2 regions of the Mesorhizobium sp. M0678 genome follow, and region 1 is predicted to be linked to the other one. Evidence: riboswitches for the same ligand, from Rfam matches in the RefSeq annotation. Region 1 holds a riboswitch; the other holds the start of a gene.
What was found. A riboswitch is a leader RNA that binds a small molecule or an ion and turns the genes downstream of it on or off. The one in region 1 is predicted to bind S-adenosylmethionine.

Region 1 (15,751 bases):
GACATGCCGGAACTGAGGATGGAATATGGCTACCCGGCCGTCCTGGCGGCAATTGCCCTGATCTGCACGTTTCTTTACTGGCGGTTTCGCAAGAATGGGTGGCTTTGAAGCGAGGGCAGTAGGGCAGTAGGGCAGTAGGGCAGTAGGGCAGTAGGGCAGTAGGACAGTAGGACAGTAGGGCAGTAGGGCAGTAGGGCAGTAGGGCAGTAGGGCAGTAGGGCAGTAGGGCAGTAGGCTATCGCTTCGGGAGCGCGCTTCTCTACAATTCACCTACTGCCGTACTGCCTTACTCCCCTATTCCCCTAACTATCTGCTCCGCCGCCGCTCCGATGCCGGCTGGAACGCCACGCGGGCGTGGTACTTGCAGTAGGGGCCGGTTTCGGCGGCGTCGTTGCCGCAGAAATGGAAGTCTTCCGAAAGCGGATCGCCGTTCGGCCATTTGCAAGTGCGCTCGTTGAGTTCGACAAGTTGCAGATGCCGCGAGATCGGCACGACGACGTTCTCGACCGGGCGGATATAGTGGCGCGCCACCGGTTCGGCATCGAACTGCGCCTTGAGCGCGGTCGCACCGATCGACATCGAGGTGGTGGCATGGCGCGTGGCGCTTGCTGCCCGGGACACCGATTTCTGGATCGTCGATCCCTGCACCGTCTTCTTCTGGCGTGCCGGTGAGGCGGTCGTGCGTCCGCGACCGGACAGTTTCAGCCGGTGCACTTTGCCGATGACCGCATTGCGGCTGACCCCGCCAAGCTGTGCGGCGATCTGGCTGGCGCTGAGGCCCTCCGACCACAATTTTCTGAGAAGTTCGACTCGCTCGTCAGTCCAGTTCATGAGACCGCGCTCCTGCTGAAACGTGCGGCAATCGGAATCCATTCCCGACCCGGCTTCTGCCGGGCAGACACCACATATATCGGGTGATTAGGTCCGCCGCACGAAATCTAGTTATTTCTCTACTACAATTACCTTATGCGCTGACTCGGTGACAAGAGTCCCAAGGCCAACACGAATCGGTTTTTTCGGTTTTCCCCAACTTGCCCGGTCGCTTATGAGCCGGCGTTATGCTGGGGGGCTTGCCGCGCGACCTTGCGCGACCTTTTCGTTGACTTCACGGCCGAAAAACACGATAAGCCACAAGGGCCGCCGCTTTGGCGGCTTTTTGATTTTTCCGGTTCCGGAGACGCATATAATGAGCGGTTCGGCGCTTTTCGAGACCTTTGTTCGCGCACCCCTGGCTTTCGACCACGGTGAAGGCACCTGGCTGGTCACCGACAAGGGCGAGCGATATCTCGATTTCGCCGGCGGCATCGCCGTGAATTCGTTGGGCTACAGCCATCCGCATCTGGTCGCGGCCCTCACCGAGCAGGCCGCCAAGCTCTGGCACGTCTCCAATCTGTACGAGATTCCGGGACAGAGCCGGCTCGGCGAGCGGCTGGCCGACGCAAGCTTCGCCGACAAGGTGTTCTTCACCAATTCCGGCGCAGAGGCGCTCGAATGCGCCATCAAGACGGCGCGGCGCTACCACTTCGTCAAGGGCCATCCCGAGCGCTACCGCACAATCACCTTCGAAGGCGCCTTCCACGGCCGCACCCTGGCGACCATCGCCGCCGGCGGCCAGTACAAGTATCTGGAAGGTTTCGGCCCCAAGGTCGACGGCTTCGACCAGGTCGGCTTCGACGATGTGGATGCCGCCGAGAAGGCGATCACGCCTGAAACCGCGGCGATCCTGATCGAGCCGGTGCAAGGGGAGGGCGGCATCAGGCAAGTGCCGACGCAATCGCTGAAGCGGCTCAGGCAGCTCTGCGATCAGCACGGACTGCTCCTGATTTTCGACGAGGTCCAATGCGGCGTCGGCCGCACCGGAAAGCTGTTCGCGCATGAGTGGGCGGGTGTCACACCCGACCTCATGGCGGTGGCCAAAGGCATCGGCGGCGGCTTTCCGATGGGTGCCTGCCTCGCCACCGACGAGGCAGCGGTCGGCATGACCGCCGGCGTGCACGGCACCACCTTCGGCGGCAATCCGCTGGCAATGGCGGTCGGCAACGCCGTGCTCGACGTGGTGCTGGAAGACGGCTTTCTCGAAGACGTCCGGCGCAAGGCACTGCTGTTGAAGCAGGGGCTCGCTGGCGTCGCCGACGAATTTCCGGATGTTATCGAAAGCATCAGGGGCACCGGCCTGATGCTCGGGCTTAAATGCGCGATGCCCAACACCAAGGTCACGGTGGCACTGCGTGACCAGCATCTCTTGACGGTTCCGGCCGGCGACAACGTTATCCGCCTGCTACCGCCTCTCACCGTCACCGACGCCGAGATCCACGAAGCGCTCGAGCGCATTCGTGCCGGCGCCAAGAGCCTGGCAGATGCCATCGTCGCTGCCGCTGCGAAGTAATCCTGGAATTTCTGATGTCCCTTCGCCATTTCACCGATCTTTCCGCCGTTTCCGAAGGCGATCTGCGCTTCATGCTCGACGACGCAGCGGTGCGAAAGGCAAGGCTCAAGGCCGGCGAACGCAGCAAGCCGCTCGAAGGCAAGGTGCTGGCGATGATCTTCGACAAGCCGTCGACGCGCACGCGCGTGTCGTTCGACGTCGGTATGCGGCAGTTGGGTGGCGAGACGATCATGCTGACCGGCACCGAGATGCAGCTTGGCCGCTCGGAGACCATTGCCGACACGGCCAAGGTGCTGTCGCGCTATGTCGATGCCATCATGATCCGCACCACCTCGCATGACCGGCTGCTGGAACTGACGGAAAACGCTACGGTCCCCGTCATCAACGGGCTGACCGACGAGACCCATCCCTGCCAGCTGATGGCCGACATCATGACCTTCGAAGAGCACCGCGGTCCGGTGGCCGGTAAAACGATCGCCTGGACCGGCGACGGCAACAACGTGCTGCATTCGCTGCTGGAGGCATCCGCGCGGTTCCATTTCAAGCTGAACGTCGCCGTGCCCGAGGGCAGCGAACCGGCCCAGAAGCATGTCGACTGGTCGAAAGCCAATGGCGGCAAGCTGAAATTCAGCCGTTCGCCCGAGGAGGCCGTTCACGAGGCCGACTGCATCGTCACCGACTGCTGGGTGTCGATGGGCCAGGAGCACCGTGCCCGCGGCCACAATGTCTTCCTGCCCTATCAGGTCAATGCGGCACTGATGGCGAAAGCCAAGCCGGACGCGCTGTTCATGCACTGTCTACCGGCGCATCGCGGTGAGGAGGTTACCGACGAGGTCATCGACGGACCGCATTCGGTGGTGTTCGATGAGGCCGAGAACCGGCTCCATGCCCAGAAGGCGGTCTTGGCCTGGTGCCTGGGCGCTTGATACGAGCCGCGGTGATCCGGGCCGGCCTGATCTGCGCCGCCTTGATCTGGGCCGCCTTGATCCGGGAGTTGGTGGTGCCTATCTCAGGCGCATCACGCAAATCGAGCGCGTCTCGTCGCATGCGCCCCGGAGGGCGGCATCGCCGCGCCCCGGAGCTTTGTCATGTTGGAAACTCATCAATTGGCTGAACATAAACCCAAGCTCGGCGAATTCGGCTACGCCGGCGACGACCATGTCGTGCCGTTCGAGGTCGGCCCGCTCGACGTGCGCGGTCGCACCGTCCAGCTCGGGCCGATGCTCGATGCTATTCTCAGCCGCCACGACTATCCCGAGCCGGTCGCCCGGCTCCTGGCTGAAGCCTGTGTGTTGACGGTATTGCTCGGAACTTCGCTGAAGTTCGAGGGCAAGTTCATTCTGCAGACCCGCACCGACGGGCCGGTCGACATGCTGGTCGCGGATTTCTCCACGCCGCACGCGCTGCGCGCTTATGCCCGCTTCGATGCCGACCGGCTGCAGGCTTTGACTTCTGCCGGCGAGACGTCACCGCAGACGCTGCTCGGCAGCGGCGTCCTGGCGCTGACCATCGACCAGGGCGCTCACACACAACGCTACCAGGGCATCGTCCAGCTCGACGGCGTCACACTGGAAGATGCCGCACGCACTTATTTCCGCCAGTCGGAGCAGATTCCGACCGACCTCCGGCTTTCGGTTGCCAAGCTTCTGACGCCCGGCGTCGGCGGTGCCCGCGAGCAATGGCGGGCCGGTGGCCTGCTGGCACAATTCCTGCCGCAGTCGGCGGAGCGCATGCGCGTACCCGACCTTCCCGGTGGCGACGGCGATCCGCGTGAGGAAATCCACGACCCGACCGACAATTCCTGGCAGGAGCTGCTGGCGCTGGTTGGTACTATTGAACCGACCGAGCTGATCGATCCGACGATCGGCGCCGAACGGCTGCTTTACCGGCTTTTCCACGAGCATGGCGTCCGCGTGTTCGGCGGGGTGCCGGTCGCCGACCAGTGCTCATGCTCGAGGGAGAAGATCCACGGCATCCTCGAAGGCTTTTCCGCCGAGGAGATCAGGGACAGCACCGAGGATGGCAGCATTCACGTCGCCTGCGAATTCTGCTCGAAGCAATATGACTTCGACCCGGCGGAGTTTGCAGCGGCCGGATGACGGCCGTCAATTGACGGTGCGCCGCATTCCCGGCAAGTCGAGCGAGAAGGCGGGGATGGCGACGTCGAACGTCTCGCCCCGCTTGTTGCGCATGGTGTAGTGCCCGACCATGATGCCGGACGGCGTCGAGAGCGGGCATCCAGACGTATACTGATAGCTGTCGCCGGGGTTGAGTCCGGGTTGCTCGCCGACGACCCCGGGGCCGCGCACTTCCTCGACCTTGCCGGTGCCGTCGGTAATGTGCCAGTAGCGCGACAGAAGCTGCACGAACTCATCCGACTGATTGTCGATGGTCACCTGATATCCCCAGACATAGCGGTTTTGCGGCGGGTCGGAGTGATCCTCCAGATAGAACGGCCTGACCTGCACTTCGATGTTGCGGGTGACGGCGCTGTACATAAACTGCTCCAAAGCAATGTAGATGGAACTTCGACGCTCAGCGCAGTTTGATCAACGATGCGCGTCATCTCCTTGCCCGACTCGAGCGCAGGTGCCGAAAAACAATGTCATTTAAGTGACACATGACAATGATGGTGTGCAGGCTTGTGCCGGGCGACTCAGCGTTCTGTCGAATTGTTGAAAACGGCCGTCATGCGGCCGGCACTTCTGGAGTGACCAGATCTCGATGGAACCGACATTCGCAGCCGCCCTCCTTTCCATAGCCCTCCTTCTTTCAAATCTCGCCAGCATCCTGTTAGCTTCGCTGAAGCTGAAGCGACCAGGCAGGATCGCACCGCCCGCGGCCAACGCGCCGCCGGTATCGATCGTCATCCCGGCGCGCGGCGTCGAGCCGTTTGCCGAAGAGACGCTGGAGCGCGCCTTCTCACTCGACTGGCCGCGCTACGAACTCATCTTCTGCGTTGCCCATGCCGACGACCCGGTGGTCAAGCCGATCACCGCCGCAATGGCGCGCTTTCCAGCTATTCGCGCCCGTCTTCTAGTCGGTGACGACCGCATCAGCGGCAATCCAAAACTCAACAATTGCGTGAAGGGTTGGGAAGCGGCGCATTATAGCTGGGTCATCCTTGCCGATTCCAACGTGCTTATGCCGAGCGACTACGTCCAGCACCTGATGGCGGCGTGGCGGCACGACACCGGCCTCGTCTGCTCGACGCCGATCGGCTCGCGGCCGGACGGCTTCTGGGGGGAGGTCGAATGCGCCTTTCTCAACACGCTGCAGGCACGCTGGCAGTACGCCGGAGAGGCGCTCGGCCTCGGCTTCGCGCAGGGCAAGAGCATGTTGTGGAATAAGCCGATGCTCGACGCCAATGGCGGCATCTGCGCGCTTGCTGCCGAGATCGCCGAAGACGCCGCCGCGACCAAGCTGGTCAACGGGTTCGGACTGCGGGTCAATCTTGTCGCCTCGCCCTTCGAACAGCCGCTCGGCCGGCGCACGTTTGGCGAGATCTGGTCGCGGCAGGCGCGCTGGGCGCGGCTGCGCCGCGTCACCTTCGCGCTGTTCTTCGCCCCCGAGATCCTGATCGGCGCAGCGCCGCCGCTGGTGCTTGCGCTGATCGCGGCGGCTGACGCCGGCGTCAGCCTGCCGGCAACCGCCATCGCCGTGCTGGTCGCGGCCTACCTGCCGGAATGCGCCTTGGCCTCGGCCAAGGGATGGCACCTGTCGCTGCGCACCATCCTGGCGATGATGGCGCGAGACCTGATGCTTCCCGCCATTTGGGCGCGCGGATGGCTGAGCGGCGCCGTCGACTGGCGCGGCAATGTGATGACTATCCAGACCAAGCCCGTCGCGGAGCTGGAAGAGACCCCGTCCGGCGCCTGATCGGCGCGTCCCCGCTCGCCTCTATTCGGCCAGCCCTTATCCGGCAACTCTCAGTGCCTGCTCGATGTCTTCGAGCAGGTCGTCGGCGTCCTCAAGGCCAACTGACAGCCTGAGCGTTCCCGGTCCGATGCCGAGCTCGGCGCGGGCCTCATCGGTCAAGTTCTTGTGCGTCGTCGTCGCCGGATGGGTGATCAGGCTCTTGGCGTCGCCGAGATTGTTGGAAATCAGCACGACGTCGAGTGCGTTCTGGAAGGCAAAGGCCGCCTGCTTGCCGCCCTTCACATCGAGGCAAATCAGCGTCGAGCCACCCGACATCTGCTTCTTGACCACCGCCGCTTGCGGGTGGTCGGCACGGCCAGGATAGATGACACGGGCGATTTGCGGGCGCTCGGCGAGGAAATCCGCGATGCGGCCGGCACTTTCCGTTTGCTGGCGTACGCGTAGCGGCAGCGTCTCCAGGCCTTTCAGCAGCGTCCAGGCATTGAAGGGCGAGAGGCTTGGGCCGGTGTGGCGGAAATAGTCATGCAGGTTCTCGTCGATCCATTTCTTGTCCGACAGAACGATGCCGCCAAGACAGCGCCCCTGGCCGTCAATATGCTTCGTGGCCGAATAGACGACGATGTGGGCGCCGAGCTGCAGGGGTTTCTGCTGCAAGGGCGTAGCGAAGACATTGTCGACGATCAGCCTGGCGCCGATCGAATTGGCAAGTGCCGCGACGGCGGCGATGTCGATCACCTCCAGCGTCGGATTGGTCGGGCTTTCCAGAAAGAACAGTTTGGTGTTCGGCTTGACCGCCTTTTCCCAATTGGCGATGTCGGTGCCGTCGACCAGCGTTGCCTCAATGCCGTATTTCGGCGCCAGCGTCTCGACCACCCAGCGGCAGGAGCCGAACAGCGCGCGCGCCGCGACGATATGGTCGCCCGCCTTGGCGCTGCACAGCAGTGCTGCCGTCACCGCCGCCATGCCGGATGCCGTGGCGCGCGCGTCCTCGGCTCCTTCCAGCGCGCACATGCGTTTCTCAAACATGTCGACCGTCGGATTGGCATAGCGCGAATAGATGAAGCCCGGCTCCTCGCCCTTGAAGCGGGCCTCCGCCGCTTGCGCCGTCTCGTAGACATAGCCTTGGGTGAGATACATCGCCTCGGAGGTCTCGCCGAAGCCGGAACGCAGCGTCCCGGCATGCACGAGTGCGGTCTGAGGCTTCCAGTCGCGCTTCTTGGTCATCATTCCATCCAAACACCAAAATTGGTCCAAACAACAAAAAACCGGTCGCGAAAGTCGCAACCGGTCCATATGGCCTTGCGGCCCGACGGTCCTTTAGCGACTTGTTTAACGTGGCTGCAAGCCGACCGGCCAAATCACCACGGGATAACGAGCTTTAGACCCGCGCCACGCTTGCGTCAATTGCCGGCATGATTAAGAGGGTTGTACCAAGCAGGTGCCAAAGGCGTCCACGGTCGGACCTGCGACAGAACAAGACCTCGCCCGGCGTTCGAACGGAGCCAGACCCTTGCGGCAGACAGGCATTCTTCCCGATCAGGATATTTCCGCGCTGTTCCAGACGGGCGCGCTGAAATCGCCGCGCACGCTCGATTCCGATCAGATCCAGCCGGCCAGCCTTGACCTCAGGCTCGGCGACAAGGCCTGGCGGGTGCGTGCTTCCTTCTTGCCCGGCCCGGACTACAGGGTTGTCAACAAGCTCGACCGGCTGAAGCTGCACGAGATCAACCTCGCCGAAGGTGCCGTGCTGGAAACCGGCTGCGTCTACATCGTGCCGCTGCTCGAAAGCCTGGCGCTGCCCGCGCATATTTCCGCCTCGGCCAACCCGAAAAGCTCGACCGGACGGCTCGATATCTTCACCCGGGTAATGACCGACCGTGGCCACGAGTTCGACAAGATCGCCGCAGGCTATGAAGGTCCGCTCTATCTGGAGGTCAGCCCGCGCACTTTCCCGATCGTCGTGCGCACCGGCTCGCGGCTGTCACAGATCAGGTTCCGCACCGGCAATGCGCTCTTGTCAGAAAGCGAGCTGCACGAGTTGCACCGCGCCGAGATGCTGGTCGCCACCGAACCACCCAACATCTCAGGCGGCGGCATCGCGCTGTCGATCGACCTCGACGGCGACAAGGATGGGCTTGTCGGCTATCGCGGCAAGCACCACACCGGCCTGGTCGACGTCGACAAGCGCGCCGCGCAGGATGTCGTCGATTTCTGGGAGCCGCTCTACAAGAGCGGTGCCGGCGAGCTGGTGCTCGATCCGGACGAATTCTATATTCTGGTGTCGCGCGAGGCGGTGCATGTGCCGCCAGTCTACGCCGCCGAAATGACGCCTTTCGACCCGCTGGTCGGCGAGTTCCGCGTCCATTATGCCGGTTTCTTCGACCCGGGTTTCGGCCATTCGGCGTCGGGCGGCACCGGCAGCCGGGCGGTGCTCGAGGTGCGCAGCCACGAAGTGCCGTTCATCCTCGATCACGGCCAGATCGTCGGACGGTTGGTCTACGAGCACATGCTGAAACGGCCGCAGGCGCTCTACGGCACAGATCTAGGCTCGAACTATCAGGCGCAGGGCCTGAAACTGTCCAAGCATTTCCGCGTCGCCCGCTGATCTTGTTCGCAGGCCATCAGCCGCGAAACAGATATTCTTTCGCGGCGCCAAGGCAGCCATGAAACTGACCGACAAAGAGCAGTTCTCGCACTGCCAATCGCTTCTTCCCCCAAAAACCTCTGGTTTGCTTCTCGTCGTCAAGTGAGGCGCTTGAGCTGGACTGCAAGGGGAACAACTGCTTGCCGAGACATCCCAGCACATGGGCTCTGGCGGAGTCGATACCGCAGGCTCTGCCATTGTCGTTCAGTCTGTCAGCGCGGAGTGCGGACGTCATGCGATCCGCGTTGCGCATCAGAAAGCTCACTTGCGATTTCGAATAGCCGGTGGCCAGAAGCCGGTCAGTCATCGACATTCGGGCTTCGCGATAGGATCTTGCGCTGCATTGTCCGGCGCTGTAAGCCGCTGGGGAGAAATAGGCGAGGAACAGGACTAAACTTACGAACACAGTGCCAATCCGCAGGCCGTTCATTTCTCGCCCCTGAATTATGTCACCAGTTTACAACGCCTTCACCGCCACCTTCACCGGCTGCTCGATTTCAAGCGGGTTGCGCAGAGGCAGGCCGAAATCCTGCGCCTCGATTTCGAATACGTCACCGGCCTCGGTCCTGATGCCGTCGGCGAAGGACAGCGTCGCCGTGCCGAACATGTGTACATGCACGTCACCCGGCTGGCGGAAGGCCGAGTATTTGAAGTGATGATGCTCGAGATTGCCAATGGTGTGCGACATGTTCGCCTCGCCCGACAGGAACGGCTTTTCCCAAAGCAGCTTGCCGTCGCGTAGGATGCGTGAAGCGCCGCGGATGTCGGACGGCAGGTCGCCGATCAGGATCTCCGGGCCGAACGAAGCGTTGCGCAGCTTGGAATGGGCGAGGAAGAGATAGTTCACACGCTCGGTGACGTGGTCGGAAAACTCGTTCGACAGGGTGAAGCCGACACGGAACGGGGCGCCGTCGTCGCCGATCACATAGATCCCGGCGATTTCCGGCTCCTCGCCGGCATCCTGGGCGAAGGCCGGCGACATAAGCGCCGCACCGGGCGCCACCGCCATGGTGCCGTTGCCCTTGTAGAACCATTCCGGCTGCACGCCGGTCTGGCCCTTCGCCGGCTTGCCGCCCTCAAGCCCCATGCGGAACATCTTCATGGAATCGGTCAGCTGTTCCTCGCCGTCCGTGCTGAGCTTCTTGTGCATGGAATCGCGGGTCGCGGCGGAGCCGAGATGCGTCAGCCCGGTACCGGTGAGATGGAGATGCGCCGGATCGGGATGGTTGATCGGCGACAGCAGCCGGCCCTTCTTGTAGGCTGCGTCGAGATCGACGGTTTCGCCGAAGCCCTTGCGCTCGATCAGGGCGACAAGCCCGCTGCCGGTACGCGCGGCTTCCATCGCCAGCGAATAGACGCTGCGGGCGCCGTTGATGACGCGGGTCTTGCCGCCGCTGCGGGCAACGACGCGGATCGTCTCGGCGTCGTCGAGGATTTGTGAGATCAGCATGGTAACCCTCTCTGAATTGTGGGCTTGGCGTGCCTTTCTTGGCAAACCCTGCCCTGCGCGGCCCGGACCCTGTCCGCGCCTCGGTTGAAATTCTTCGTCCGGATTGCGCTCGCGGATCAGGTCCCTCGGGGGACTTCTTTGCGCCGCCCGGCAGCGCCGCGATGTGACCCGTATGCCTCCTGGTTGCCTCTCAAGCCTTGTTCTTGTTGTAGACGTCGAAGACGACGGCGCCGAGCAGCACCAGGCCTTTGACCACCTGCTGCCAATCGACATTGACGCCCATGATCGACATGCCGTTGTTCATGACGCCCATGATGAAGCCGCCGACCACCGCGCCGATGACCTGGCCGACGCCGCCCATCGCCGAAGCGCCACCGATGAACACCGCGGCGATGACGTCGAGCTCGCTGCCGAGGCCGGCCGCCGGCACAGCCTGCCCCAGGCGCGCTGCGATAATCAGGCCGCCGAGTGCCGACAGCACGCCCATATTGATGAACACCATCAACGTCAGCCGTTCGGTCTTGATGCCCGATAGCTGGGCTGCCTTGACATTGCCGCCCATCGCATAGATGCGACGGCCGATCGTCATGCGTTTGGTAACGAAGACGAACAACGCGATCAGCACGCCCATCACCATGAGAACGATGGGGAGGCCCCTATAGGTGGCGAATTGGTAGACGAGAAACAGCGCCAGCGCGCTGATCACCAGGGTCTTGACGACGAACAGCGAGAAGGGCTCGGCTTCGTAGCCATGTTTCTCGCGGGTGCGCCGTGCCCTGAGCCCGAAATAGGCATAGGCGAGCACGGCGACGAGGCCGATCACGATCGTCGTCAGGTGCAGCGTCAGGCCGCTGCCGACAATGGTTTTGCCGGCGGCGTTCACGGTTGGCGGTATCAGCGTCAATGGGCCGATCAGGTCCGGAATGAAGCCGGAACTGAGCGCCTTGAAGCCGACGGGAAGCGGCCCTACGGAAGACCCGCCACCCAGCAGCGCCTGGCAGATGCCGCGGAAGATCAGCATGCCCGCCAGCGTGACGATAAAGCTCGGTATTCGGTGATAGGCAATCCAGTAGCCTTGTGCCGCGCCGATCGCACCACCGACGATCAGGCAGATGATCGACACCACCAGCGGATTGCTCAATGGGCCAAGCGGCCAGATGACCATCATCATCGCCGCCAGTGCGCCGATGAAGCCGGCGACGGAGCCGACGCTGAGATCGATGTGACCCGAAACGATCACCAGAAGCATGCCCAGCGCCATCACGATGATGAAGCTGTTCTGCTGCACGAGATTGCTGAGGTTCACCGGCTTGAACAGCGTTCCGGACGTGGTGAACTGGAAGAACACCATGATTGCGATCAACGCCAGCACCAACCCGTATTCGCGCAGGTTGGTGACCAGCGCCGAGACGGCAATGCGAGGTCCCTGTTGTAGATCCTGGGCAACGCCGGTCTGCGGCCCGGGAGCGCTTTCGGTGCTCATGATGCTTTTCCTTCTCCGCGGACGATGGCGCGCATTATCTTTTCCTGGCTGGCGTCGCTTGCCGCCATTTCGCCGACGATGCGTCCTTCGTTCATGACGTAGATGCGGTCGGTGATGCCGAGCAGTTCGGGCATTTCCGACGAGATGACGATGATTGCCTTACCCTCGGAGGCGAGACGCGCGATGATCGTATAGATTTCATACTTGGCGCCGACGTCGATACCGCGTGTCGGCTCGTCGAGGATCAGCACTTCCGGATTGGCGAACAGCCATTTCGACAGCACCACCTTCTGCTGATTGCCGCCAGAAAGGTTGCCGGTCATCTGGTAGACGCTCGAGGCGCGGATATTGGTCCTGCCGCGATAATCGTTGGCGACCGAAAGCTCGCGCAAATCGTCGATCACGCCGTGGCGCGACACGCCGGGCAGGTTGGCCAGCGTGATGTTGTGCTTGATGTGGTCGATCAAGTTGAGACCGTAGGTCTTGCGGTCCTCGGTAACGTAGGCAATGCCGTGTTCCACCGCCTTGCTCACCGAAGAGACGTCGATCGGCTTGCCGTTGAGGAACACCTCGCCGGTGATGCGATGGCCATAGGACCGGCCGAACAGGCTCATGGCAAACTCGGTCCGGCCGGCGCCCATGAGCCCGGCAATGCCGACCACTTCGCCCTTGCGGGCGTTGAGGTTGATACCCTTGATGACCTGCCGCTCGGCATGGATGGGGTGGTAGACCGACCAGTTTTTCACTTCGAGAACGGTCTCGCCGATCTTCGGCTCGCGCGGCGGATAGCGGTCGTCGAGCGAACGGCCGACCATCGAGGTAATGATGCGGTCCTCCGAGATGTCCTTCTTGGCCAGCGTCTCGATGGTCCGCCCGTCACGGATGATGGTGACCTTGTCGGCGACCCGGTTCACCTCGTTGAGCTTGTGCGAGATCAGGATCGAAGTGATGCCTTGCCGCTTGAATTCGAGCAGCAGATCGAGCAGCGCCTGGCTGTCCTTTTCGGACAGGCTCGCGGTCGGCTCGTCGAGAATGAGCAACTTCACTTCCTTGCTGAGCGCCTTGGCGATCTCGACCAGCTGCTGCTTGCCGACGCCGATATTGGTGATCAGCGTGTTGGGGTCCTCCTTGAGGCCGACCTTCTTGAGCAGGGCGCTGGTGCGCGCCTCATTGGCATTCCAGTCGATGACGCCGTATCTGGCGTGCTCGTTGCCGAGAAAGATGTTTTCGGCGATCGACAGCATCGGCACCAGCGCAAGCTCCTGGTGGATGATGACGATGCCCTTGCGCTCGCTGTCATGGATGCCTTTGAAATGGCACTCATCGCCGCGATAGATGATCTGGCCGTCATAGGTGCCGGACGGATACACACCCGACAGCACCTTCATCAGCGTCGACTTGCCGGCGCCGTTCTCGCCGACCACGGCATGGATCTCGCCTTCCTCGACCATGAGCTTGACGTTCGACAGCGCCTTGACGCCGGGAAACGTCTTGGTGATGTCGCGCATCTCCAAAATCGTCGATGCCATTGAGAATACCACTCCTGCGAGGTCCGCAAACAATACCGGGCTGGCTCGCCAACGAAAAGGGGCCCTGCCTGCGCAGGACCCCAGGCTTTGTAACCGCGATTACTTCAGTTCTTCGGCCTTGATGTAGCCGGAGTCGACCACCAGGGCCTGGTAGTTCGACTTGTCGACGTCATGCGGCGTCAACAGGATCGAGGGAACGACCTTGACGTCGTTGTTGTAGGTCGTGGTGTCGAGGCCTTCCGGCTTGCCGCCCGAGAGCACCTTATCGACGAGTTCGACCGTCGCCTTGGCGAGTTCGCGGGTGTCCTTGAACACCGTCGAATACTGTTCGCCGGCGATGATCGCCTTGACCGAAGCGGTCTCGGCGTCCTGTCCGGTGACGATCGGCCATGGCTGATCGGCGGTGCCGTAGCCTACGGCGCGCAGCGAAGCGATGATGCCGCGCGACAGGCCGTCATAGGGCGAGAGCACGCCATCGACGCGGCTGCCGTCCGAGTAGTTGGCGGAGAGCAGATTGTCCATACGGGCCTGGGCGGTTGCCGCCAGCCAGCGCAGCGTGCCGACCTTGTCCATGCCCATCTGGCCGGACTTCACGACGAGGGTCTTGTCGTCGATTAGCGGCTGAAGAACCGACATGGCGCCGTTATAGAAGAAGAACGCATTGTTGTCGTCCGGCGAACCGCCGAACAGCTCGATGTTGAACGGGCCCTTCTTCTCGGGATAACCGAGACCCTTGAGCAGCGATTTGGCCTGGATGACGCCGACGCCGAAATTGTCGAAGGTGGTGTAGTAGTCGACATTTGGCGTCTTCTTGATCAGGCGGTCGTAAGCGACGACGACAACGCCGGCGTCATTCGCCTTCTGCAACGCATCGCCCATCGTGGTGCCGTCGATCGAAGCGATGATCAGCGCCTTCGGGCCCTTGGTGATTTCGTTTTCCAGCTGGCTGAGCTGGTTCGGAATGTCGTCCTGCGCGTACTGCAGGTCGACAGTGTAGCCCAGAGCCTCGAGCTGGGACTTGACGGCGTCGCCGTCGTTGATCCAGCGCTGCGAGGTCTTGGTGGGCATCAGCACGCCGATCAGGCCTTCGCCCGCCTGCGCCGGCAGCGTCATGGCCGCGATGCCTAGGGCCGCGACGGCGGCCAGTGTCTTGACAATCTTCACATTAACTCTCCCTGGTTGATGGACGCGTACCCTTGGGTTTCGTGGGCCGCGCAATCGTGCAGGAGCGCCAAACGCGCCGCTGCCGTCAATCGATCTCCGGTATCCTCCCAATCGGCCCCGAGACTCTGGTTTCAATCGATACGAGTTTTCCCTCGTCACCGACCGTCAAGCCTCAGGACGCGCGAAGGGTGTGTCGCTTTGCCATAACTGTCAAATGCGATCTTTGATGGTTGCTATATCGAGACTGATATGGCTTAGGCTAGTGACGACGCTGCCGGATCCAGCCAGGGCGCCGGGCGTAAGAGTAGGGAAGAATCATGGCGGCGCTGCGAAATCCTGACGGAATATCAGCCAGTTACGATGAAATTCCGGGTGATGGCGGAACCTTGCTGCGCAGCGGCTTGAGCCTGCGTCACATGCGCATGATCGCAGCCCTCGACGAGCACGGCCGGGTGAGCGCCGCGGCCCAGGTCATGAACATCTCGCAGCCGGCGGCCTCGCGCATGATCGCCGAGATGGAGGCCGTGCTCGACGTCAAGCTCTGCGAAAGGCTGCCGCGCGGCGTCACGCTGACACCCTATGGCAAGGCGTTGGCACGGCGCGCGCGATCGATCCTGCTCGAGATGCGCGAGGTCGATCGCGAGATTTTCGAGCTCAAGGCGGGCAAAGGCGGCTCGGTGTTCCTGGGCGCGGTGACAGCACCGGCGATCGAGCTGGCGGTGCCGGCGATCCGCGAGATCCGGCGCCTTTATCCGCGCATCGAAATCACCATGCAGGTCGAGACATCGAACGTCCTGGCGCGCGAGCTGATCGCCTCGCGCCACGATTTCATCATCGCCCGCATCCCCGACGACCTCAATCCGCGGCTGTTCGAAGCGCGCGTCATCGGCGTCGAGAAAGCCTGCCTGATCGTGCGCCGCGGCCACCCGCTGACCAAGGGCAAGGCGGTGCGGCTGGAAGACACCGCCGCCTATGACTGGGTTTTCCAGTCGGGCGGCTCGCCGCTGCGCCAGGCGATGGAAAGCAACTTTTTGAACCGCAACATCGCGCTGCCGGACCGCATCCTCAACACCAGCTCGCTGCTATTGACTCTGGTCATGGTCGCGCAATCCGACGCCATCGCGCCGGTGTCGATCCAGGTCGCGAAGTTCATCCAGAACCCCGAGGGCCTGGCCGGCGCTATCGATGTCGTCCACACTGAATTCGACATCGAGGT
Region 2 (15,751 bases), on a different contig from region 1:
CCTATTCGCTGTTGTCGCGGCGCTTCCCGTCGGTGCCGACCAGCATCGTCACCTGGTTCTGCGCCGCCACCGCGGCGCTTTCGCTGGTCTGCCATCTGTTGCTTGAGCAGACGGTGCTGCCCGCCGGCGCCGGCCAGTGGCTGGCCGTGCTCGGCCTCGGTCTGATGCCGGTGGGGGCGGCGTTCTATGCCTGGGACATCGGCGTCAAGCGCGGCAACATCCAGGTGCTGGGGGCGGCGAGCTATGCCGCGCCGCTGCTGTCCACCCTGGTGCTGATATCAGCCGGCTTCGCCGAGCCGTCATGGCGCATCCTCGCCGCCTGCGTGCTGATCACCGGCGGCGCGGCACTGGCGGCGAAATCGCTGTTCCTGCGCAAGAGGGCTACAAGCGAGGCAAACGCTTGATGCCGTTTCCCGGTGGCATCGATGCCAATGCCAATGCGACGCTGGTATTTTCGCTGGCGGCGGCGGTGATTTACGCGTTCAGCCTCGGCATGCCGCCGCGCCTTTCGCGGTCGGCGGCAAGGACATTGGCGGTGGCGATGCTGGCGGTGCTGGTCGCGCAGCAGGGCGGCCCATGGCTGCTCGTCGCCGCGCTGGGCGTCAGTGCCATCGGCGACGCCTTCCTGTCGCGCGACGGCGAGAAGGCATTTCTTGGCGGCACGGCCAGTTTTCTTGCCGCGCACGTGCTTTACGTCGTGCTGTTCCTGCGTGCCGGCGGCGGCCTCGGGCTGCTTTCGGCCGAGCCGTGGCGGGCAGCGATCGTGCTGGCGATGATCGTGTCGGTGCTGGCCATGCTTTTCGCGCTCCGGCGCCGCATCGGCCCGGCCTTGCGTTTGCCGATCGGTGTGCATGCCGCGGCACTGCTTGCCATGGGCATTGCGGCGCTCACCCTGAACAGCGTCGGGGTCGTCGGCGGCGTCGTCCTGCTCATGCTGTCCGACGGGCTGCACGCCGCGGAAAAGTTCCTGCTGCCCGCCATCTCGCCACACCGCATTTGGGTGCGCCATGCGGTCTGGGCGCTGTATTACGTCGGCCAGCTGGCGATCACGCTGGGTTTTCTGCTGGGCTAGGTGCCTAGGGCGTGCCCGGCAGCCAGCCTGGTTCGGCGAGTTCGAAGGCGGAGAAATCGAAACCCGGCGCCACGGTGCAGCCGACCAGGGTCCATTCGCCGAGGCTGCGTGCCGACTGCCACCAGCCTGCCGGCACGACGATCTGCGGCCGCTCGCCCGCGGCAAGTGCCGTACCGAGGACCTGCTCGATGACGGGACCGCCTTCTCGGTGTATCGACAGCGCCAGCGGCGCGCCGTCATAGAAGTGCCAGACCTCCGCCGCGTCCCTGACTCGGTGCCAGGCCGACAATTGGTCCTTCTCTAGGAGGAAATAGATCGCCGTCGAATGGCCGCGGGCGCCTTCCGCGCCGTCGCGAAAGGTCTCGGCATACCAGCCGCCTTCCGGATGCGGCTTCAGGCCGAGCAGGGCGATGATTTCGGCGGAACTGGTCATCGCTGTTGCGCTCAGAAATTGTCCTTGCGCTTGCGGATCTCGGCGAACACTTCGGCGTCGGAGGCGTTCTCCAGGCCGAGATGCCTGCGGATCGCCGGATCGTGCCAGCGCAGGAACGGATTGGTCGACAGTTCCTCGCCGATGGTCGTCGGCAGCGTCGGTTTGCCGTCGGCGCGCAGCGCCTCGACCTTGGCGGCGCGCTCTTTCAGCGCCGAATTGGTCGGGTCGACGGTGAGCGCGAAACGGGCATTGGCCAGCGTATACTCATGGCCGCAATAGACGACCGTCTCGGCCGGCAGCGCCGCGAGCTTCTTCAGGGATTCGTACATCACCGGCGGCTTGCATTCGAGCAGCCGCCCACAGCCGAGCGCAAACAGCGTGTCGGCGGCGAAAGCCACTTTCGACGCCGGCAGATGATAGGTGACATGGCCGGCGGTATGGCCGGGTGTGGCGATGACCTCGATCCGCTCATCGCCGAGGTGGACGACCGAGCCTTGCTCGACGGGTTCGTCGATGCCGGGAATCTTTGCCTTTTCGGCTTCCGGCCCGACAATGCGCAGCTTGAAGCGCTCCTTCAGCGCCAGATTGGCCTCGACATGGTCGAGATGGTGGTGGGTGGTCAGGATCATCGTTGGCGTCCAGCCGGTGCGCTTGATCGCTGCCAGGATCGGCGCCTCCTCGGGCGCATCGATGAGCGCCGTCTGACCGCTTTTCGGGTCATGCACCAGCACGCCGAAATTGTCGCTGCGGCACATGAATTGTTCGATCTCGACCGGCATCGCATCTCTCCCTTTATTGCCGCAGACATAGGGCGCCTGCCAGCCGATGTCATCTGCCTTTGTTGAACTTGGACTGCTTCGAAGCTACCGTTCCGCGCATGCATTCAGACATTGTCGATCTCCGTTCGTTTTATTCGACCACGCTCGGCCGCCTGGCCGAACGCTCGATCACCATGGCGCTGTCCTCGATATGGGCCGTCGTGCCCAACGAGCGGCTGGTCGGCCTCGGCTACACCTTGCCGTGGCTGGAGCGCTTCGGCAGCGATGCCGAGCGCGTCTTTGCCTTCATGCCGGCGACACAGGGCGCAGTGGTCTGGCCGGCGACGGGGCCGACGGCGACCGCCCTGGTCTTCGATGAGGAACTGCCGCTGGTCGATTCCTGCATCGACCGCATGCTGCTCGTCCATTCGCTCGAACATGTCGAGAACCCACGCGAGACGCTGAACGAGATCTGGCGGGTGCTGTCGCCGGCCGGCCGTGTCGTCATCGTGGTGCCCAACCGGCGCGGCGTCTGGGCACGCTTCGAGCATACGCCTTTCGGCAATGGCCGGCCGTTCTCGCGCGGCCAGCTGACCGAATTGCTGCGCGAAGCGAATTTCACGCCGGCGGCGTGGTCCGATGCGCTGTTCTTCCCGCCGTCGCCGCGACGTTTCATGATGCAGTTCCATAATGTGCTGGAACGCGCCGGCCGGCGCTTCTGGCCGATCTTCTCCGGCGTTATCGTCGTCGAGGCGCAGAAGCGGCTCTATCAAGGCGTGCCGGTTGCCCAGCGCGCGTCCCGCCGCGTCTTCGTGCCGGTTCTCTCGCCGCATGGCGCGCCGACGCTTGGCCGGGCTGTCGCGGGCCGAACACCCGGCACCGCCAGGATGACGCGTTCGTGATCCGAGACGTGCTTTTTCACGCCTATCTGACGATATCAGGTTTGCTGTCCGATTGAAGGCCGTGCGGCCGATCCCTATGACCGGTTTGGCATTGCTCCGAATGCAAGGATTTAACCGATGGATGATCGTCCGGATGTCGAGGCCAGCGCCCAGAAGCTTGCCACGTCGATCGAAGCCAGCAGCCTGCGTGAGCAGCTGGCAACAATCAAGATAGCGCTGACCACCTCGCCGGTGCGAAAACAATTGCTTTGGGCATCGATCGGCATCGTCGCCGTCATCGTGGCGAGCTCGATCGGGCAGGTTCTGCTCAATCGCTGGAACCAGCCTTTCTACGACGCGCTGGCGCGGCGCGACATGCCGGCTTTCCTGCATCAGCTTCTGGTCTTTGCCGGCATCGCCGGCGGGCTTGTGGTGCTCAATGTCGGCCAGACCTGGCTCGACCAGATGCTCCGCCTGAAGCTGCGCGAGGCGCTGACGCTCGACCTGATCGACGAATGGATGCGGCCGGCGCGTGCCTTCCGGCTGACCCATGCCGGCGCCATCGGCGTCAATCCCGACCAGCGCCTGCAGCAGGATGCCGGGCATCTCTCCGATCTTTCCACCGGTCTTGGCATCGGCCTGCTGCAGTCCTGCATCCTGCTTGCCTCGTTCGTTGGGGTCCTGTGGTCGCTGTCTTCCGGCTTCGTCTTCCACATAGGCGGCCATTCGCTGGCCATACCCGGCTACATGGTCTGGGCGGCGATCCTTTATGCTGGCACCGCCTCCTGGTTGAGCTGGCTGGTCGGGCGACCGTTGATCCGCTTCAACAACGATCGCTATACGCGTGAGGCGGAACTGCGCTCCTCGGTGGTTCGCGTCAACGAGAATGTCGATGCCATCGCGCTGGCGCATGGCGAGGCCGATGCCAGGCGCCGGCTCGAATTCGATCTCGGCACGGTGCTGGGCGCCATGCGGCGCATCTACAGCGCCCAGATCAATCTTTCCTGGGTTACCGACACCTATGGCTGGATCACTGTCGTCGCGCCGATCCTGGTCGCCTCACCGGTCTATTTCGCCGGCGATATCAGCTTTGGCGGCTTGATGATGGCAGTCGGCGCTTTCAACCAGGTCCATTCGTCGCTGCGCTGGTTCATCAACAATATCGGCGGCATCGCCGATTGGCGCGCTACGCTGATGCGGGTCGCCGACTTCCGCATCGCGCTTGGCGACACCGACGCGCTGCACGATACGGAAAGGCGCATTTCGTTCGGCGAAAACCCGGACGGCAGCCTGACATTCGAGAAACTCGAGATCGCCTCGCCGGAGGGATGCACCAAGCTTGCCGAGCCGCATGTCGAAATCCGCGCCGGCGACCGGGTCATGATCACCGGAGATCCGGGCGCCGGCAAGACGCTGTTCTTCCGGGCCATTGCCGGTCTGTGGCCATGGGGCAGCGGACGGATCGGCATGCCGGCCGGAGAAGCGCCGATCTTTGTTCCGCGTACCCCCTATTTCCCGCTCGGCAAGCTGCGCGAGGTGCTCAACCATTCAGACGGCGCGGCGGAGGCGAGCGATGCCGAGATCTCGGAGGTGCTGGCCGATGTCGGGCTGCAACGCCTGTCGTCCTCGCTCGATCGCTCGGCGCGCTGGGAGCGTGAGCTCAGCGACGACGAGCAGCGTCTGCTGGCCTTTGCCAGGCTGGCCTTGCGACGGCCGAAATGGGTGATCATCGACGAGGCGCTGGACGCGTTCGACGGCCCAACGCTGAGGCAAGTGCTGTCGATGCTGGAGAAGCGCCTTCCCGACGCCGCGATCCTCAATATCGGCCGCGGCCAGCACAATGGCCGCTTCTTCCGGCGGGCGTTGACCATCGTCAAGGATGCCGGCCAGCCGCCACTCAAGCCGGCCCGTATCAGGGCAGGTGCCATCGAACCGCCCCCGGCGATCGCCTCGACCGGCCGAAAGAAATAGAAGGCAAGCTTTATTTCGCCGCGATCGCGGCGAAAAACTGTCGCGATCGTTTCAGATGGGAACGTTCCGATCGGCCATGCTTGACGCTCTCGCCCTGCTCGCCTGCCTTGCCTGCACCCCGGCGGCACCTGCGGCCGCGCCGGCCAATGCAATTGCCGTCGATGTCGAGCTGGTGCTGGCGGTCGACATCTCGCAGTCGATGGATGAAAGGGAGTTTGCCCTGCAGCGCGCCGGCTATGTCGCGGCGCTGCGCCACCCCGACTTCATCAACGCCGTGCGCGCCGGCACCTTCGGCCGCATCGCCATCGCCTATTTTGAATGGGCCGGCACCATCCGCGACGATGCGGTCATTGCCTGGCAGGTCGTCGACAGCAAGGAGAGCGCCAACGCTTTCGCCGACAAGATCGCGGCCCGCCCGTTCAGGAGCTTTCGCGGCACCTCGATTTCCGGTGCTGTGGCTTTCGGCGCCGAGCTTTTCGACGGCACGGCCTTCACCGGCAAACGCCGCGTCATCGACGTCTCGGGGGACGGCCCAAACAACACCGGCTTGCCGGTCACAACGGCACGCGATGCGGCACTGGCGAAGGGCATCGTCATCAACGGGCTGCCGATCCTGGTCAGCCCGTCACCCACCTTCAGCCATCTCGACCGGTATTATGCCGAATGCGTTACCGGCGGGCCGGGCTCGTTCGTGCTGCCGATCTATGCTGCTTCCGAATTCGCCACCGCCACTCGCCGCAAACTGATCCTCGAGGTCAGCGGCATCGAGTATCCCAAGGTGGATCCGAGGACGATCCGCATCGACGCACCGATCGACTGCCTGCAAGGCGAGCGCGACCGAAGGTTTTTCTCGGACCCATATTTCCCGGAACTCGACCGATAAGGCTGGCCCAGGGGTAAGCTAGGCTGGTGGCAGGCCGAAGGCCGGGAACAGAGATGGCCCGAGCGGCCCTATGAAGATCGTCAAGGAAGCGATCCCGCCCTCGGCTGCGTCGAACACATGCAGGGAATGGGCCCGCCATTCAGGGCCGTCGTGGCTGCGGGAATAAACCCCGACCGCCGGCTGGGCATTGGCGCGGCTGGCCAGTGTGCGGAAGCCGCCAAACTTAGGCCAGACGGTCTCGAAGAAACCGCGGATCGCTTCGCGGCCTTGATACCATTCACGCCAAGGCGGCATGGTGTAGATGGCGTCCTCACGCAGCAGCTCGATCAAGCTGTCGAGATTGGCGGCCTGCCAGGCCTGCATGTAGCGTTCGAGCAGCAGGCCTTCTTCGGGGCTGGGCCGTGATCGGCTGGCCGGCCGTCCCTGAGGATAGCGCGCCGCCAGCGTTGCGCGGGCCCGTTGCAACGCGCTGTTGATCGAAGCCGTCGATCCGCCCAGCAAACGCGCCGTCTCGACAGCCGACCATCCGAGGACGTCGGCAAGCAGCAGCGCGGCGCGCTGCCTGGGCGGCAGATCCTGGATCGCCGCGACGAAGGCGAGCTGGACGGCCTCGCGGCTCTCGTAACGGGCTTCCGGACCTGGCTCGCTGCCGGCAACGTCTGGAAGCTCGGCGTCGGGGTAGGGCTCCAGCCAGGCGATGTCGGCTACAGGCCCGCCTATGGCCGCCCCGTGCGAGGGCTGCCGTCCGGGTTCCCGGAGAATGCGACGCGCCCTCGACCTCGCCTTGATGGCGTTGAGGCAAGCGTTGGTCGCGATCATGTAGAGCCAACCGCGAACCGAACCTCGCCCGTCGAACTCCGATCTTGCGCGCCAGGCGCGAAGCAACGCGTCCTGGACGAGGTCGTCGGCCTCGTGCAGCGAACCCATCATGCGATAACAATGCAGCTTGAGCTCGCGGCGATGCGCGGCCGTGACCTTCTCGAAGGCCAGCCGATCGAGGATCGGCTGGCGTGATGGTTCCAGAGGTGGTTGAGCGTCTGTCATGTGGCTTGTGCGGTTACGAGCGAGCGTTGCATTACGCGCCCCTCAGGCGGCCGGGGCAAGCCCGCTACCGCTCACCATGAAGGAACTGCCTTGCGGCTGGCCGGTGGCGAGTGCGACCACCGCCCGTCCGACATCGGCCGGCGTTTGCATGTCGGTCATGGCGGCGATGAAGTCCGCCGGCTGGATGCCCATATAGGCCGCTATGCTGTCGACGCCGGCTTTGCCCACGCCGGTTTCCGGCATGATGCGCATCGGCGCGAGCGCCATGAAGCGCAGGCCGAGGCCAAGCCGGTCGGCCTCCTTCTGGCTATGACCGGCCAGGAACATCTGCATGCGTTTTGCGCCGGCATAGCCGCCGGCGTTCGGTGGTCCGCCGGTCAAAGCCGCGCCGCTGGAGATCAGAACGATCCGGGTCCCCGGTTTGAGCGGACGCCGCAGAGCGGCCCGGCAAAACAGGAACGACGCCTTGACGTCCGTGTCCCAATTTGCCGAGAACGCCTTCCAGTTCTGTTCATGCACCGGCGCAGAAGGGGCCAGCGCACCTGCGCAGATCACCAGTACGTCCGGCTCAAGCGCGGCGAAGACCTTATCCGGGGCGGAGTCCACCGTAGCATCGACCGCGAGCGTCTTCACGCCCGAGACCTCCCAGGCAAATTGCGCCAGGGCCTGTTTTCCGCGGGCGACGGCCAGCACCGTCGCTTTCTCCTTGAGAGCGGCCTCCGCGATCGAGCGGCCGACACCACGGCTGCCTCCGACGACGACGACATTCTGATTTTGCAACGATCCCATGGATCACCTCTCGTTCCCGGCCGCCGGACCATCCAGACGCGCTCATCGATAAGGACAGCGCAGGCGGGTGGAAATCATCGGTGCCAGGCGGAAATATCTTTCAGGTGACGGCAGCCGCGCGTCGCTTTTGTATTCAGTGTCATTACCTCTGGGGTAATCGACCAGCGCACTACGTCTCGGCAAAATGCTCCCATCAAGCCGGTTGTCCGGCCTTCGACCACAAGGAGACACGCCATGACCGCCTACGCCGTCGCCCATATGCGCCAGGTCACGCCGGGGCCGCAGATCGTCGAGTACCTGCACAAGATCGATGCCACGCTGGAACCGTTTGGCGGCCGCTTCGTGGTGCACGGAGGCGAGGTGGAAATCGTTGAAAACACCTGGCCGGGCTATCTCATAGTCATCGAGTTTCCCAACCGGCAGCAGGCACGTGCATGGTACGACTCGCCCGCCTATCAGGAGATATTGCCGCTGCGCACCGGCAATTCCCAGTCCGACGTGGTCTTCGTCGACGGCGTCCAGCACCCCCACAAGGCCACGGACGTGCCTGAATAGGGGGAATGATCGGGTACAACCGGCGTCTATGGTGCCGCCATCTATCTGGCGGCACCGAATTTGGATCGCGTCTGCATCGGCAGCTTCACCGCCCCTGCAGCACCTTGATCGCGTTGGACATGTCGCCATGCGACAATGCAGCCAGGTAATCCGAGTAGTTGATCCTCCCGTTCGCGAAGCCGTTCATCAATCGCGTGCAGAACGTGTGTTCCAATCCGGCATCCGGGACGTTCATGAGCGCGGCGAGGTTTGCCCTTTCAACCTTGCCGAACCGCATCTTGAATTTGGTCATGCACCGCTGGATCGCCTGCCGTTTCAGCGCCGGGCTGCCGCTCAACGCGACTTGTCCATTCTGGAAATCGGTCTTCGACGTCGTGCATCCGGAAATCAAAGTGGCCGACATCAAAGCTGTTGCTAATACTAACGTCTTCATTGCTTCCCCCAAACCAACCCGTTTGAGACCTGTTAAAGCAACAAAGAATGCCGGGCAACTTCATTGGATTGAAAATTGAAAATATGGTTTCTTGCGCAGGTCTGAGGTTCGTTGCTTCTGCCTGTCAAACCTATCGTTTCAGCAGGAATACCGCTTGCTGGCCGAAAAAGTTCCAGAACCACCAAGGCATGGAGAAGCCGATCCGCTGGCCGTTGGCGTCGAGCGCGGTTGCCTTTTCCACCGTCGCGCCAAGCTCGTCGCACAGATTGACGAAGTCGCGAATGGTGCAGAAATGGATGTTGGGCGTGTCGTACCAGGAATAGGGCAGGTCCTTGGTCACCGGCATGCGGCCGTTGAAGAGCAGCGAAAGGCGCACCCGCCAGTGGCCGAAATTCGGGAATGAGACGATGGCGCGGTTGCCGATCCGGAGCAGTTCGTCGAGCACCAGCTTCGGATTGCGGGTCGCCTGCAAGGTCTGCGACAGAACGACGAAGTCGAAACCCTTGTCGGGATAGAATTGGAGATCCTTGTCGGCATCGCCTTGAATAACCGACAGGCCGCGCGCCACGCATTCGTTGACGCCGCGCTGCGACAGTTCCAGGCCGCGACCGTCGACCTTCTTGGTCGCCTGCAGCAATTCGAGCAGCAGGCCGTCGCCGGAACCGACATCCAGCACCCGCGACTGCGGCGGGATGAGATCGGCGACGACTTCGAGGTCGACGCGCTGGGCGCGGTTGACGCTCATGCGTTCGCCTCTTGCCTGACGCATGACCCTGATCCGAAAAGCCTGCAACTTTTCGGGGTCATGCGCTGATGCCTGGCACATGGTCCTGATCCGAACAATCCGCAACTTTTCGGGGTCATGCGCCGAGCCCTCTCGCCCGCGCGGCCGAGGCGATGAAGCCCTTGATGGCGGCGAACAGTTCCGGTTCGTCGAGCAGGAAGGCGTCGTGGCCGCGGTCGGTCTCGATCTCGACGAACGAGACCGAAGCGCCGGCCGCGTTCAGCGCGTGCACGACCGAGCGGCTCTCCTCGGTCGGGAACAGCCAGTCGCTGGTGAACGAAACCAGGCAGAAGCGCGTCTTGGTGCCGGCGAAGGCATCGGCCAACCGGCCGCCATGGTCGGCGGCGAGATCGAAATAGTCCATCGCCCGGGTCATGTAGAGATAGGAGTTGGCATCGAAGCGATCGACGAAGGTCATGCCCTGATGGCGCAGATAGCTCTCGATCTGGAAGTCGGCATCGAAACCAAAGGTCAGGGCTTCGCGGTCCTGCAGGTTGCGGCCGAACTTGCGGTGCAGCGCTGCTTCCGACAGATAGGTGATGTGGGCGGCCATGCGCGCCACCGCCAGCCCCTTTTCCGGCCGCTTGCTGTGCTCGAAATACTTGCCGCCATGCCAGTCCGGGTCGGCCATCACCGCCTGCCTGCCGACCTCGTGGAAAGCGATGTTCTGCGAGGAATGGCGGGCGCCGGTGGCGATCGGCAGCGCCGAGAAGACGCGCTCCGGATAGCTGGAGGCCCATTGCAGCACCTGCATGCCGCCCATCGAGCCGCCAAGCACGCTGAACAGCTGTTCGATGCCGAAATGCTCGACCAGCATCAGCTGCGCCCGCACCATGTCGCGGATGGTGATGATCGGCAGGTCGAGCCCGTAGGGCTTGGCGGTGGCGGGATTGGTCGAGGCGGGGCCGGTGGAGCCGAGACAGCCGCCGATGACGTTTGACGAGATGACGAAGAAACGGTCGGTATCGATGATCTTGCCGGGACCGATCAGCACTTCCCACCAGCCCGGCTTGCCGGTCACCGGATTGGTGTTGGCGACATGCTGGTCGCCGGTCAGCGCATGGCAGACGAGGATGGCGTTGGAGCGCGCGTCGTTGAGCGTGCCATAGGTCTGGTAGGCGATCTGGAACGGCGACAGCAGCGTGCCGGCGTCGAGCTTGAGCGGCTTGTCGGCGCCGAAACGCAACACCGGGCTCGACGGCTGGTCGGCCTCGTTGTTGGTTTTTCGCGCGCGCAAAGCGACCATCACATCTCCTTGCCCGGCCTTCAGTTGTCCACCGGTCTGGGCAACAAAAAACCGGCCATGCCTTCGCAAAGCCGGTTACAAGATGCAAACGGCCCTTTAGCAAGTTGTTTAACGTGGCTGCAAGCCGACCGGCCAAATCACCACGGAACTGTAGCCGTTCTTCTATGACTCGCGCATGGCTTCGTCAACGGCAAGTTCTTGATCCCGAATTGCCGGCCCCTCGACATTCCGGGCCACGGCTTGTATTTCCGCTGCGGCTTCCGGATGGAGGCACTCTCGACGGATTTCATGAAATGAGCCAGACACCGGATCAGACACGTCCAAGGCCCCGCGCCGGCATCATGGACATCGAAGCCTATGTGCCCGGCAAGAGCGCGGCGCCTGAAGGTGTCGCCAAGGTCCATAAATTGTCGGCGAACGAGAACCCGCTCGGTCCTTCGCCAAAGGCGATAGAGGCCGCGCGCGCGGTCGCCGACAAGCTCGCGGTCTATCCCGACGGCAGCGCCAGGCGCCTGAGGGAAGCGATCGCCGAGGTGCACGGGCTCAACCCGGCGAACATCGTCTGCTCCAACGGCTCCGACGAGATTCTGGGCCTGCTGGCGCAGACCTACCTCGCGCCCGGCGACGAAGCCATCATCACCGAACACGGCTTCATGGTCTACAAGATCTACATACAGTCGGCCGGTGCCGTCCCGGTGACGGTCAAGGAGACCGATGAACGCGCCGATATCGATGCGATCCTCGCCGCGGTGACGCCGGCTACCCGGATCATCTTCCTTGCCAATCCAAACAATCCAACCGGCACCTACGTGCCGTTCCAGGAGGTCCGCCGCCTGCATGCCGGCCTGCCGCGAAACGTGCTTCTGGTGCTGGATGCAGCTTACGCCGAATATGTCCGGCGCAACGATTATGAAGCCGGCGTCGAGTTGGTGGGCAGCGCGGAAAACGTGGTCATGACCCGCACTTTCTCCAAATTGGGCCTGGGCGGGGCGCGGATCGGCTGGATGTATGCGCCAATGCACGTCATCGACGCGATCAACCGCGTGCGGGGACCCTTCAACGTCAATGCGACGGCAATCGAGGCCGGCATCGCGGCGATCCGCGACCGTGCCCACATCGAACGCAGCGTCGCGCACAACGAGACCTGGCTGGCCTGGCTGAGCGAGCAATTAAGCGGGCTCGGGCTGCGGGTGACGCCGAGCGTCGGCAATTTCATCCTCATCCACTTTCCCGAGGACAAAAAGCATTCGGCGGCGGCCGCCGACGACTACCTCAGTGCGCGCGGCTACATATTGCGGCGCGTTTCCGGCTACGGTTTTCCGAACGCGCTGCGCATGAGCATCGGCACCGAAGAGGCCAATCGCGGCGTTGTCGCAGCACTCGCGACATTCCTGAAAAGCTAGAACACCATGACCTCACCGATGTTCGAAAAGATCGCGCTGGTCGGCATCGGCCTGATCGGCTCGTCGCTGGCCCGCGTCATCCGCCGCGAGGGACTCGCCGGCCAAGTCGCGATTTCGACGCGCAGCGACGCGACGCTGGCACGGGCGAGCCAACTCGGCCTTGGCGACACCTATACGACGGATGCGAAAGAGGCGGTTCGCGATGCTGATCTGGTTATCGTTTCGGTGCCGGTCGGCTCTTCAGGCACGGTCGCCGCAGAGATCGCGCCGGCGCTGAAGAAGGGCGCCATCCTCACCGATGTCGGCTCGACCAAGGCATCGGTGATCGCGCAGATGCAGCCGCATGTGCCTGATGGCGTGCACTTCATCCCCGGCCATCCTTTGGCCGGCACCGAAAAATCGGGACCGGACGCCGGTTTTGCCGAACTGTTCGAGAACCGCTGGTGCATTTTCACGCCTCTGCCCGGTACCGATCCCGCAGCACTGGAAAAGCTCTCGGAATTCTGGCGCCGCTGCGGCTCCAACATCGACACGATGGACCCGCAGCATCACGACATGACGCTGGCCATCGTTTCGCACCTGCCGCATATCATCGCTTACAACATCGTCGGTACCGCCGACGATCTGGAGTCGGTGACCAAGTCCGAGGTCATCAAATACTCGGCTTCCGGCTTTCGCGACTTCACCCGTCTCGCGGCGTCCGACCCGACCATGTGGCGCGACGTCTGCCTGCACAACAAGGACGCCATTCTCGAAATGCTGGCGCGGTTTTCCGAGGATCTGTCCTCGCTGCAGCGGGCGATCCGCTGGGGCGACGGCGAAAAACTGTTCGACCTGTTCACCCGCACCCGCGCCGTCCGCCGCTCGATCATCGAGGCCGGCCAGGATATCGACGTACCGGATTTCGGCCGCCAGGCAGTCGAACACCCGCCGAAGGGATAAGCCGCGGCAGGCCGATCGCAGGCCAGCCTGGCTTACAGCGGTTCATCGTTTCACAGAAACGCCGAACCGCTCTATCTCTTTGTTTTTGCGCAATTCCGGACGGAAAACCGTTTCACACTTTTCCTGGAGTTGCTCTAGTCGAGCGGCTTGATCTTGCCGAGCGGGATGAAGCCGAGCGAGGCCTTGCCCCTGACGATCTTCAGCGGCATCGACGGCTGGTTGCCGAGCAGCGCCAGTCCGGCAAAGCCGGTTTGGATCTGTTTCTTCTGCTCGGGGATGGCGGTGGCGAGGATTGCCGCCACGGCCTTCGGATCATTGAGCCTGATTGTCAGGTCGGCATTTATGAGACCGTCGTCATCGACCGACAGCGGTCCGGAAACGGTGATGCGCGCGGTTCCGGACGACAGATCGAGCTTGTGGATTTCGGCGGCCTGGCCGCGAAGGCTCTTCGGATTTGCCTTGATCAGTGTCACGCCGTTCTTCAGCGTCAGGTCGCCGCTGCCGTCCAGCGGCGGCAAGACGCGCCCGTCGATGGCCGCCGCGTCGATTTCAAGATCGGTGAAATTGCCGGCATAGTCGATGTCCGGGCCGTTTGGGCGCAATTGTCCCGTGGCGGTTCCGGCGCTGAACAGCGAGACGGGATCGGTGTCGTCTGCCGGATCGGTCTGGCCGGACAGGCCTTCTGTCTGCAGCGAGAGGCGCCTCGGCAGCGGCCAGGACAGCTTCATGTCGGCCCGCAGATCATCCCAGTCGATCCAGAGCGGGGTCATGCCGGGAACTGAGGTCCTGAGCGGCCCCCTGAGCTCGGCGGCAGGCGACAGAAGCCGCGTGATCTGCGTGGCGGCGTTGATCTTGCCTGTCGATGCCGCGACGTTGCGGCTGTCGTCCTCGTAAGCCAGGCTGTCGCAGGAAACGGTGAAGCTGAAGGGATAGCCGCTGACCGCGAGATTGGCGCAGTCGGCCCTGATGCCTTTGTCGTCGAGATCGGCGACCGCCTTGTCGGTCGCGCTCTCGACCAGGTCCGCCAGGTAGAACCAGCCCGCGCTGTAGATGCCGAACAGCACGAGAATGAAAGCGGCAAGCCACAACAGGCGGCGACGTTGGCTGGGCGGCGGGCGCTCGTCACTTGACGTCATGCTGCGGCTTTCGTTAACGCGGGTGGCACGGGCGGGCTGTCGCTTGCGGCAACAACAGGTAGACGGACTGAAACACCACCGGTGGGTGGTTCGTCACAATCAGGCTTGGCGATATGGGCGATTTTTGGGTTTTTGGCTACGGCTCACTGATCTGGCGACCGGGATTCGCGCATGTCGAGACGCGGCGCGCCCGCCTGCATGGCTACCGCCGTTCGCTGTGCGTCTATTCTTTCGTGCATCGCGGCACGCGCGAACGGCCGGGCCTGGTGCTCGGCCTCGACCGCGGCGGCTCCTGCATCGGGCTCGCGTTCCGGGTTCCAGGCGAGCTGCGCAACGAGGTCATTACCTATCTGCGCGAACGCGAGCTGGTCACCAACGTCTATCTCGAACGTGTGCTCAGCGTTCGCCTCGACAAGGGTAAAACGGATGGGGGCGAGACGGTCGACGCCGTCGCCTATGTCGTGGACCGCAGCCATGAGCAATATGCCGGTGCGCTCGACGCAGCCGAGGCGGCGGCCGTCGTCCGCGGCGCCGTCGGCCAGTCGGGGAGGAATGAGGATTACGTGCTCAGCACGCTGGAGCACCTCGAAGCACTGGGTATAAGCGACCACTGGCTGGAAGACGTGACAAGACGGGTCGCGACGTAGCTTCGGTGTCGTGAGCGGGCTACATCCTGAAAATCTGTTTTCCAAGATCGGCGCGATCCAGGCTGTTTGCCACGGCAAGCTTGAACTCGGTCAGCGGGTGGAGACCGCCGACAGGAACGTGGAAGCCGGGCTGGCCGAAGGTGTCGATAATCTCGCGTAGCACAGGCCGGTCGGCTTCGGCCAGCGGCGAAAAGAAATAGCGATAGATATTCGCCCTGATCTCGACGCCGCTCAGCAAGACATCGAAATTGTGCAGCTCGAAGCGCTCGGCACTCATGCCGCCATTGATCACCATCTGCCCGCCGAGCGCCAGGGTGCGGATCAATTCGCCGCTGACAGGTCCGCCGACATTGTCGATAATCCCGTTCAATCCGGCGCCACCGGTGATATCCATCACCGCTTCCCGGATACTTGTCTTCAAGTCCGAAAGGTCAAGAATGGCGCCGACGCCAAGCGTCTTCAGGTCGAAGCTTTGGTGCGAGCGCCGCACAAGCGCGATGACGTTGATGCCGCGTCGTTGGGCGAACTGCATCACCATTGTCGAAATCGACGAATAGCCGGCCGTGACAGCCAGCCACTGGCCAGGCCGCACACGGGAATCCACCAGCAGATCCCACGCGGTAATGGGGTTCACCATCTGCCCGGCGCGTTCGACCGGATAGCCGGCAGGCAACGGGATCAGCCATTCGGCGGGAATCGCCGCGTACTCGGCCCAACTGCCATAATAGCTGAATGCGACAAGCGTGCCCGGTTCCAGCAAAACGTCCGCGCCAA

Region 2: another riboswitch for S-adenosylmethionine. It lies ahead of metX (homoserine O-acetyltransferase MetX); the one in region 1 lies ahead of NKI29_RS26525 (O-succinylhomoserine sulfhydrylase).

What each region holds. Positions count from the first base shown of each region.
Region 1 covers NZ_JAMYPT010000020.1:60,260-76,010, reverse strand. The annotation lists gene NKI29_RS26560 (magnesium and cobalt transport protein CorA) at 1-108, shown strand, start outside; gene NKI29_RS26555 (GcrA family cell cycle regulator) at 307-831, opposite strand; gene NKI29_RS26550 (aspartate aminotransferase family protein) at 1,187-2,386, shown strand; gene argF (ornithine carbamoyltransferase) at 2,401-3,312, shown strand; gene NKI29_RS26540 (Hsp33 family molecular chaperone) at 3,475-4,485, shown strand; gene apaG (Co2+/Mg2+ efflux facilitator ApaG/CorD) at 4,492-4,884, opposite strand; gene NKI29_RS26530 (glycosyltransferase) at 5,111-6,265, shown strand; gene NKI29_RS26525 (O-succinylhomoserine sulfhydrylase) at 6,302-7,492, opposite strand; SAM riboswitch at 7,563-7,640, opposite strand; gene NKI29_RS26520 (2'-deoxycytidine 5'-triphosphate deaminase) at 7,776-8,870, shown strand; gene NKI29_RS26515 (hypothetical protein) at 8,887-9,339, opposite strand; gene araD1 (AraD1 family protein) at 9,367-10,359, opposite strand; gene mmsB (multiple monosaccharide ABC transporter permease) at 10,550-11,842, opposite strand; gene mmsA (multiple monosaccharide ABC transporter ATP-binding protein) at 11,839-13,371, opposite strand; gene chvE (multiple monosaccharide ABC transporter substrate-binding protein) at 13,471-14,535, opposite strand; gene NKI29_RS26490 (LysR family transcriptional regulator) at 14,853-15,751, shown strand, end outside.
Region 2 covers NZ_JAMYPT010000010.1:117,218-132,968, forward strand. The annotation lists gene yddG (aromatic amino acid exporter YddG) at 1-404, shown strand, start outside; gene NKI29_RS19345 (lysoplasmalogenase family protein) at 404-1,072, shown strand; gene NKI29_RS19350 (cupin domain-containing protein) at 1,077-1,505, opposite strand; gene gloB (hydroxyacylglutathione hydrolase) at 1,517-2,284, opposite strand; gene NKI29_RS19360 (class I SAM-dependent methyltransferase) at 2,383-3,165, shown strand; gene NKI29_RS19365 (ABC transporter ATP-binding protein/permease) at 3,283-5,115, shown strand; gene NKI29_RS19370 (DUF1194 domain-containing protein) at 5,192-5,998, shown strand; gene NKI29_RS19375 (RNA polymerase subunit sigma-70) at 6,017-7,042, opposite strand; gene NKI29_RS19380 (SDR family NAD(P)-dependent oxidoreductase) at 7,085-7,831, opposite strand; gene NKI29_RS19385 (DUF1330 domain-containing protein) at 8,066-8,386, shown strand; gene NKI29_RS19390 (hypothetical protein) at 8,472-8,819, opposite strand; gene metW (methionine biosynthesis protein MetW) at 8,950-9,564, opposite strand; gene metX (homoserine O-acetyltransferase MetX) at 9,680-10,849, opposite strand; SAM riboswitch at 10,926-11,003, opposite strand; gene hisC (histidinol-phosphate transaminase) at 11,143-12,252, shown strand; gene NKI29_RS19410 (prephenate/arogenate dehydrogenase family protein) at 12,259-13,194, shown strand; gene NKI29_RS19415 (DUF2125 domain-containing protein) at 13,329-14,330, opposite strand; gene NKI29_RS19420 (gamma-glutamylcyclotransferase) at 14,444-14,977, shown strand; gene NKI29_RS19425 (quinone oxidoreductase family protein) at 14,997-15,751, opposite strand, start outside.